2 regions of the Streptomyces sediminimaris genome follow, and region 1 is predicted to be linked to the other one. Evidence: riboswitches for the same ligand, from Rfam matches in the RefSeq annotation. Region 1 holds a riboswitch; the other holds the start of a gene.

What was found. Region 1 has a riboswitch for glycine ahead of gcvP (aminomethyl-transferring glycine dehydrogenase). Riboswitches for the same ligand answer to the same signal wherever they lie in the genome.
Region 2: another riboswitch for glycine. It lies ahead of gcvT (glycine cleavage system aminomethyltransferase GcvT); the one in region 1 lies ahead of gcvP (aminomethyl-transferring glycine dehydrogenase).

What each region holds. Positions count from the first base shown of each region.
Region 1 is NZ_JBJWOT010000001.1:1,434,799-1,439,204, reverse strand. It holds gene ACJ9NR_RS06745 (MerR family transcriptional regulator) at 1-480, shown strand, start outside; gene ACJ9NR_RS06740 (DNA polymerase IV) at 560-1,948, shown strand; gene ACJ9NR_RS06735 (PRC-barrel domain-containing protein) at 1,949-2,326, opposite strand; glycine riboswitch at 2,440-2,535, shown strand; gene gcvP (aminomethyl-transferring glycine dehydrogenase) at 2,711-4,406, shown strand, end outside.
Region 2 is NZ_JBJWOT010000001.1:5,850,406-5,854,811, reverse strand. It holds gene ACJ9NR_RS27270 (enhanced serine sensitivity protein SseB) at 1-729, opposite strand, end outside; gene ACJ9NR_RS27265 (AAA family ATPase) at 798-1,469, opposite strand; glycine riboswitch at 1,642-1,734, shown strand; glycine riboswitch at 1,735-1,844, shown strand; gene gcvT (glycine cleavage system aminomethyltransferase GcvT) at 1,879-2,997, shown strand; gene gcvH (glycine cleavage system protein GcvH) at 3,129-3,506, shown strand; gene glyA (serine hydroxymethyltransferase) at 3,521-4,406, shown strand, end outside.

The DNA of each region.
Region 1 (4,406 bases):
TACCGCGGGCCGACCGCCTGCGCGGCGGCCGGCATCACCTACCGGCAACTGGACTACTGGGCCCGTACCGGGCTCGTCGAGCCGAGCGTGCGGCCCGCCTACGGGTCGGGGACGCAGCGCCTCTACAGCTTCCGCGACGTCGTCGTCCTGAAGATCGTCAAGCGGTTCCTGGACACGGGTGTGTCCCTGCAGAACATCCGCACCGCGGTGCGGCACCTGCGTGAGCGGGGCTTCAGGGACCTCGAGCGCATGACGCTGATGAGCGACGGTGCCACGGTCTACGAGTGCACCTCTCCCGACGAGGTGCACGCACTGCTCCAGGGCGGCCAGGGGATCTTCGGGATCGCCGTCGGCGTGGTCTGGCGGGACGTCGAGAACGCGCTGTCGCAGTTGCACGGTGAGCGGATCGACACCGGCGAGACCCTGATCGGGCACAACCCGGCGGACGAACTGGCGCGGCGGCGCAACCGGGCCGTCTGACGACCCGCCCGGCCGCCTCGCGGCGCGACCGGGCGGCCGTAGGAGGCCATTGTCAGTGGCATGGGGCAGCATCGGACCTGTGAGGAACGCGGCCACGATCCTGCATCTCGACATGGATGCCTTCTACGCCTCGGTGGAGCAGGCATCCAAGCCGAGTCTGCGCGGGAAGGCCGTGATCGTGGGCGGGCTGGGGCCGCGCGGGGTGGTCGCGACCGCCTCGTACGAGGCACGGGTGTTCGGGGTGCGGTCGGCGATGCCCATGGCGCAGGCACGGCGGCTCGCGCCGAACGCCGCCTGTCTGGTGCCACGCTTCGGCTTCTACAAGGCGATCAGCGAGCAGGTCATGGCGTTGCTGCACGCGCTGTCGCCGCTGGTGGAGCCGCTGAGCCTGGACGAGGCCTTCGTGGATCTGGAGGCCGGGGAGGTGGCCTGGGACGACGCGTCGGCCCGCCTGGTGGGGGAGAAGCTGCGGGCGGACATACGCGCCGGGACCGGGCTCACCGGCTCGGTGGGGCTCGCCGCCTCCAAGATGCTCGCGAAGATCGCCTCCGAGGAGGCCAAACCGGACGGTCTGGTGCTGATCGAGCCGGGGACCGAGCGGGCGCTGCTCGGGCCGATGCCGGTACGGACGCTGCCGGGGGTGGGGCCGGCGACGGGGGACCACCTCAGACGGGCCGGGATCAGCACCGTCGACGAGATCGCCGAGGCGGGCGAGGACGAGCTCGTGCGGCTGCTGGGCAGGGCTCATGGGCAGGCGCTGTACGCCATGGCGCTGGCGCACGACGACCGGCCCGTGGTCGCCGAGCGGGAGACCAAGTCGGTGTCGGTCGAGGACACCTACGACGTGGACATCCACGACCGGCTGCGGGTCGGCCTCGAGGTGCAGCGGCTGGCCGACCGGTGTGTGCGGCGGCTGCGCGGCGCCGGACTGTCGGGGAGGACGATCGTGCTGAAGGTGCGGCGCTACGACTTCTCGACGCTGACGCGTTCCGAGACGCTGCGCGGGCCCACGGACGATCCGGCGGTGGTGCGGGAGGCGGCGGCCCGGCTGCTGGACACGGTGGACACCACGGGCGGGGTGCGGCTGCTCGGGGTCGGGGTCAGCGGGCTCGCGGACTTCACGCAGGAGGACCTGTTCGCGCAGGCAGCGGGGGAGCGGGCGGAGCGGGCGGCGGCGGAGGGGACGGCGCAGCCGGTGGAGGCGGAGCCGGCGGACGAACCCGCGGAGGCGGAGCCGGTGCCGGCCGAGCGGCGCTGGCCTTCGGGGCACGACGTGCGGCACGGCGAGTTCGGGCACGGATGGGTGCAGGGCAGTGGCCTGGGACGGGTCACGGTGCGGTTCGAGACGCCCGGTTCACCACCCGGGCGGGTGCGGACGTTCAGGACCGACGACCCCGGTCTCGAGCCGGCGGATCCGCTGCCTCTGGTGGCGCGGGGGCCCGGCACCACCTTCGCCGAGGTGTCCTAGCTAGGCGTCGGCGTCCCCGGTGCCCGCGAGCTTGCCGAAGGAGCGGTCCGGGGCGGAGGGAGGCGTGGTGGTGTCGAGGCCGTAGTGGTGGTAGAGCTGCAGCTCCTGCTCCGGGGAGAGGTGACGGCCGACGCCGAAGTCCGGGGCGTCCTTGATCAGGGTGCGGTCGAAGGGGACCTGCAGGGTTCCCTCGACCAGTTCGCTGGGTGCCAGGGGGACGAAGGCGTCCCGGGAGAACAGGCCGGTGCGTATGGCCGCCCACTCCGGCACCCCGGTCGCGTCGTCGAGGTAGACCTCGTCGACGGTGCCGAGCTTGACGCCGTTGCGGTCGAACGCCTTGCGGCCGATCAGGTTGCGCGGATCGATCTCGGTCTGCACGGTCCCTCCACTTGGTCGCAACTCATCCGTAAGCACTACAAAAGAGCACAACGGCCGAGGTGGCCACTCGAAGGACCGGCCTTTGTGCGCGCTGGTAGGCTGACAACGGCTGCTGACCCCGTGCGGGAGAGTCCTCCAGGCGACATCGGAGGCGCCGAAGGAGCAAATCCTCCCCGGAATCTCTCAGGCACACGTACCGCGCGGACGAGGTCACTCTGGAAAGCAGGGCGGGTGTCGACGGCTTCCGCTCTCACCGACGGTGAAAGCCGGGAGCTCTCGGGCGACCCGGTGAAGCTCTCAGGTTGAGATGACAGAGGGGGAGGCCGTCCGGGTACCCGCGCCGTGGTGCCCCTCGAAGGTCGTGTCGACCAGGAGGCCTCCGCAATGACCCCGCATCGCATTCCGCTCACCGAGCTGGAGAAGGGGATTCCCTTCGAACAGCGTCACATCGGCCCCGACCACGAGGCCCGGGCCAAGATGCTCGCGCAGGTCGGCTACGGCTCGCTGGACGAGCTCACGGCCGCCGCGGTCCCGGACGTGATCAAGAACGCCGACGCCCTGGACCTGCCGGGCGCCCGTACCGAGGCCGAGGTGCTCGCCGAGCTGCGCTCGCTCGCGGACCGCAACCAGGTGCTCGACTCCATGATCGGGCTCGGGTACTACGGCACCTTCACGCCGCCGGTCATCCTGCGCAACGTGATGGAGAACCCGGCCTGGTACACCGCCTACACGCCGTACCAGCCGGAGATCTCGCAGGGCCGGCTCGAGGCGCTGCTGAACTTCCAGACCATGGTCGCCGATCTCACCGGACTGCCCACCTCCGGTGCCTCGCTGCTCGACGAGGGCACGGCCGCCGCCGAGGCCGTGGCGCTGTCCCGGCGCATGGGCAGGAACAAGAAGGGTCTGTTCCTGGTCGACGCGGACGTGCTGCCGCAGACCATCGCCGTGATCGAGACCCGAGCCGAGCCGGCCGGCGTGGAGGTCGTGGTCGCCGACCTCACCGACGGCATCCCGGCCGACGTCGCCGGGCGGGAGATCAACGGCGTGCTGCTGCAGTACCCCGGCGCCTCCGGTGCCGTACGCGACATCAAGCCGCTGATCGACCGGGCGCACGAGCTGGGCGCGCTCGTCACCGTCGCCGCCGACCTGCTCGCGCTGACGCTGCTGAAGTCGCCCGGTGAGCTCGGCGCGGACATCGCCGTCGGCACCACGCAGCGCTTCGGCGTGCCGATGGGCTTCGGCGGGCCGCACGCCGGCTACATGGCGGTGCGCGAGAAGTTCGCGCGCAGCCTCCCCGGGCGGCTCGTGGGCGTCTCCGTGGACGCCGACGGGCACAAGGCCTACCGGCTCGCGCTGCAGACCCGCGAACAGCACATCCGGCGCGAGAAGGCCACCAGCAACATCTGCACCGCGCAGGTGCTGCTCGCCGTCATGGCCGGAATGTACGCCGTCTACCACGGGCCCGACGGTCTGCGGACCATCGCGCGGCGCACCCACCGCTACGCCGTGATCCTCACCGAGGGCCTGCGGGCCGGCGGCGTGGAGACCGTGCACGGCTCCTACTTCGACACGATCACCGCGCGCGTGCCCGGACGCGCCGCCGAGGTCGTGGCCGCCGCGCGGGAGAACGGCGTGAACCTCCGTCTCGTCGACGCCGACCACGTGTCGGTCGCCTGCGACGAGACCACCGGGCGCGCCCAGCTGGCCGCCGTCTGGAGCGCCTTCGGGGCCGAGGGCGACATCGAGGCGCTGGACGCGGCTGCCGGGGACGCGGTCCCGGAGGGCCTGCTGCGCGCCGACGCCGTCCTCACCCACCCCGTCTTCCACCAGCACCGCTCCGAGACCGCGATGCTGCGCTACCTGCGCAGGCTGGCCGACCGGGACTACGCGCTCGACCGCGGCATGATCCCGCTGGGCTCCTGCACCATGAAGCTCAACGCGACCACGGAGATGGAGCCGGTCACCTGGCCCGAGTTCGGGCAGCTGCACCCCTTCGCGCCCGCCGAGCAGGCCGGCGGGTACCTCACGCTCATCCACGAGCTGGAGGAACGGCTCGCCGAGGTCACCGGCTACGACCAGG
Region 2 (4,406 bases), 4.4 Mb from region 1:
CGTGACGTCCAGGAGGACGAGGTTGACCGGCCACGGGGCCGGGACCTGGGTCACGGCCCGCTCCAGGGCCTGCAGGGGAAGCGCCCTCAGGTCGCCCTCCAGCTGGGAGAGTTCGACACCCACGAACATCACCGGGTCCGCGGTCTCCACGGCGGCCAGGCAGCGGCGGGCCGAGACGACCACGCCGGTCGCGGCGAACCCGGCGGACGCGGCGGCCAGGAAGTCGACCGGGTCGTCCTGCCAGTCCGGCTCGTAGAGGCGGACGCGGGCGCCGGTGGCGGGGCCGTCCAGCGGGGTGCGGCCCGCCCGGCACAGTTCGGCGACGGCGGCCGGCGGGAGCGGGACGCCGACCACGCCGTCCGGGTTGACCGCCAGACCGACCTGCGGGGGCAGGCCGCGGGCGAACTCGACGGCCGGGGCGATCGTGTACGACATGTGGGCGCCGACGACGTGCCGGAACTGCTCCTCGGAGCTGAAGACCGGGACGTAGGCCTGGCCCTCGAGCTCCAGCGTCGGCAGGTCCAGCGGACCGCTGTGCGGGCCGCCGCCGCTGGGCAGCGGCACCCAGAGGAAGCTGCGGGCGAGCACCTCGATGATGCGGCCGCCCGCGGCGGGCATGCCGAGGGAGGCCGACAGCACCTCCTCCAGCTCGTTGCCGGGCCATCCGCCGTGCGGATGGGGGTGCGCCTGCGTGGGAAAGTCCGCGGGGAGATCCGCTGGGAAGTCCATCTGTGTCCGACCGCCTGCTGAGAACCTGCTGTGGCTGGAAAGGCTAGCGGGTGCGCGGGGCGAGGAGGTCAGCCCGTGAAGCCGATGCTGCGCAGCACGTCCGCCGCGTCCCGGTCCAGCAGCACCGCCGAGCCGACGCCCTCGGGCAGGTCGCCGCGTTCGACGGAGCGGATCAGCCGGGCGGCCGCCGTGCGGTGGCGCAGGAAGGCGTAGCGGGAGACGCCGCGGCCGCGCTCGCGCTGGCCCCTGAGGGCCGTGCCCGGCGCGACGTCCAGGAGCACCAGGTGCAGGGTGCCGCCGCGGCGGCGGGCCGCCCGGGCCAGCCAGCCCCGCACCCAGGCCTGTGTGCCGCAGTCGTGCACGACGACGCCCCCGCCGCCGCGCAGGGTGCGGCGCAGGCCGGCGTAGTGCGCGAGCCGGACCAGGGGACGGTAGACCGCGTACGGCAGCAGGCGGGGCACGCGGGCGGCCCAGCGGTCCCGGGTGTCCTGGGAGTCGACGCGCTCTCCCCGCACCGCGCGCTCCATCAGCGTGGACTTGCCGCTGCCGGGCAGACCGGTGACCACCACGAGGTCGCGGGGGCCGAAGAGCAGGGCGTGCGGGCTGTGCCCCGAGCGGTCGCGCAGGTCGCGGACCACGGGGGCCCGGCCGCCGCGTGCCTTTCCGGCCGGGGCCACGGACTGCTCGGGCAGTGCGACGGCCGGGGTCGTGGCGTACGCCGTGGGCCTGTTCACCGTCATCGTCCTCCCCCTGGGCGGGTACCGGGTTCCCTGCCCGTCAAGTGTAAAGAGAAGGTAATGCGCGGGTCTCGCGTTTTCGTGATCGCTCTGCCACAGGCCGGTTACAGATGCGGGCCTGCCACCCGTGCGGAAGGCGTGCGATGATGTGCGCGCCAACTGCATACCGGCCGCTTGAATCCGCGCGGGAGAGTCCCCAGACCGCTGGGGCGCCGAAGGAGCAAGTTCCTCCCTTGAATCTCTCAGGCCCCGTTACCGCGCGGGCGAGGCACATCTGAAAAGCGGGCCGCTGCGTCAGTGGCTCCACCCAAGGTGCAAACCCCGGTCGCTCCCGCGATCAGGGCGAACCTCTCAGGTTCCGATGACAGATGGGGAGGAACGACTCGCCTGTCATGACTTGGGAGACCGACCGATGAGCAGTACCGAACCGCGTCGTACCGCGCTCGATGCCCTGCATCGCTCGCTCGGCGCGACGATGACCGACTTCGCCGGCTGGGACATGCCCCTGCGCTACGGCTCCGAGCGCGACGAGCACCTCGCGGTGCGCACCCGGGCCGGCCTGTTCGACCTCTCGCACATGGGCGAGATCACCGTCACCGGACCGCAGGCCGCCGCGCTGCTGAACTTCGCCCTGGTCGGCAACATCGCCTCCGTGGGCGTCGGCCGCGCCCGCTACACCATGATCTGCCGCTCCGACGGCGGCATCCTGGACGACCTGATCGTCTACCGGCTGGGCGAGAGCGCGTACCTGGTCGTCGCCAACGCCTCCAACGCCCAGGTGGTGCTGGACGCGCTGACGGAGCGGGCCGCCGGCTTCGACGCCGAGGTGCGCGACGACCGGGACGCCTACGCGCTGCTCGCCGTGCAGGGCCCGGAGTCGCCCGGCATCCTCGCGTCGCTGACCGACGCCGACCTGGACGGCCTGAAGTACTACGCGGGCCTGCCTGGCACCGTCGCCGGCGTCCCCGCGCTGATCGCGCGCACCGGCTACACCGGCGAGGACGGCTTCGAGCTGTTCGTGAAGCCGGAGCACGCCGTCGAGCTGTGGCAGGCGCTGACCAAGGCGGGCGAGGCCGCCGGCCTGGTCCCCTGCGGGCTGTCCTGCCGGGACACGCTGCGTCTGGAGGCGGGCATGCCGCTGTACGGGCACGAGCTGTCGACCTCCCTCACGCCCTTCGACGCCGGGCTCGGCCGGGTGGTGAAGTTCGAGAAGGAGGGCGACTTCGTGGGCCGTGCCGCCCTGGAGCAGGCCGCCGCCCGCGCGCAGGAGAACCCGCCCCGTGTCCTGGTCGGCCTGGTCGCCGAGGGCCGCCGGGTCCCGCGCGCCGGGTACCCGGTCGTCGCCGGCGGCACGGTGATCGGCGAGGTCACCTCCGGCGCCCCCTCCCCCACCCTGGGCAGGCCGATCGCGATGGCGTACGTCGACGCGGCGCACGCGGCGCCCGGCACCCCCGGGGTCGCCGTGGACATCCGGGGCAGCCACGAACCGTACGAGGTCGTGGCACTGCCGTTCTACAAGCGCCCGAAGTAGACACTGGACGGGTGCGACCGGGCCCACGCACGTGAGCCCGCGCACATCCCCCCCGTTCACACCGGGTTCCCACCGGCATTCAGCAGTCCCCCATTCACCAGCACCTCCGCGCGTACAGGAGAATCCAGGCCATGAGCAACCCCCAGCAGCTGCGCTACAGCAAGGAGCACGAGTGGCTGTCGGCCGCCGAGGACGGCGTCTCGACGGTCGGCATCACCGAGTTCGCGGCGAACGCGCTCGGCGATGTCGTCTACGCCCAGCTCCCCGAGGTCGGCTCCGCGGTGACCGCGGGCGAGACCTGCGGCGAGCTCGAGTCGACCAAGTCGGTCAGCGACCTGTACTCCCCCGTCACCGGTGAGGTCACCGAGATCAACGAGGACGTCGTCAACGACCCGTCCCTGGTGAACTCGGCCCCCTTCGAGGGCGGCTGGCTGTTCAAGGTCCGGCTCACCGAGGAGCCCTCCGACCTGCTCTCCGCCGACGAGTACACCGCCCAGAACGCCGGCTGAGGAGCCGTAGACGCATGTCTGTCCTGAACACGTCCCTGCACGAGCTGGACCCGGAGATCGCCGCGGCGGTCGACGCCGAGCTGGAGCGCCAGCAGTCGACGCTGGAGATGATCGCCTCGGAGAACTTCGCGCCGCTCGCGGTGATGGAGGCCCAGGGCTCGGTGCTGACCAACAAGTACGCCGAGGGCTACCCGGGCCGGCGCTACTACGGCGGCTGCGAGCACGTCGACGTCGCCGAGCAGATCGCCATCGACCGGGTCAAGGAGCTGTTCGGCGCCGAGTACGCCAACGTGCAGCCGCACTCCGGCGCCTCCGCCAACCAGGCCGCGCTGTTCGCGCTGGCCCAGCCCGGGGACACCGTCCTCGGGCTGGACCTCGCGCACGGCGGCCACCTCACCCACGGGATGCGGCTGAACTTCTCCGGCAGGCAGTTCCACGTGGTCGCCTACCACGTGGACGCGGACACCGGCCTGGTCGACATGGCCGAGCTGGAGCGGCTGGCCAAGGAGCACCGCCCGAAGGTGATCATCGCGGGCTGGTCGGCCTACCCCCGGCAGCTGGACTTCGCCGCCTTCCGCCGCGTCGCCGACGAGGTCGGCGCGTATCTGTGGGTGGACATGGCGCACTTCGCCGGCCTGGTGGCCGCCGGGCTGCACCCCAACCCCGTCGAGCACGCCGATGTGGTCACCTCCACCACGCACAAGACCCTCGGCGGTCCGCGCGGCGGCATCATCCTGGCGAAGAAGGACTTCGCGAAGAAGCTCAACTCCTCGGTCTTCCCCGGCTTCCAGGGCGGCCCGCTGGAGCATGTGATCGCCGCGAAGGCGGTCTCCTTCAAGGTCGCCGCGAGCGAGGAGTTCAAGGAGCGCCAGCGGCGTACGGTGGAGGGTGCGCGCATCC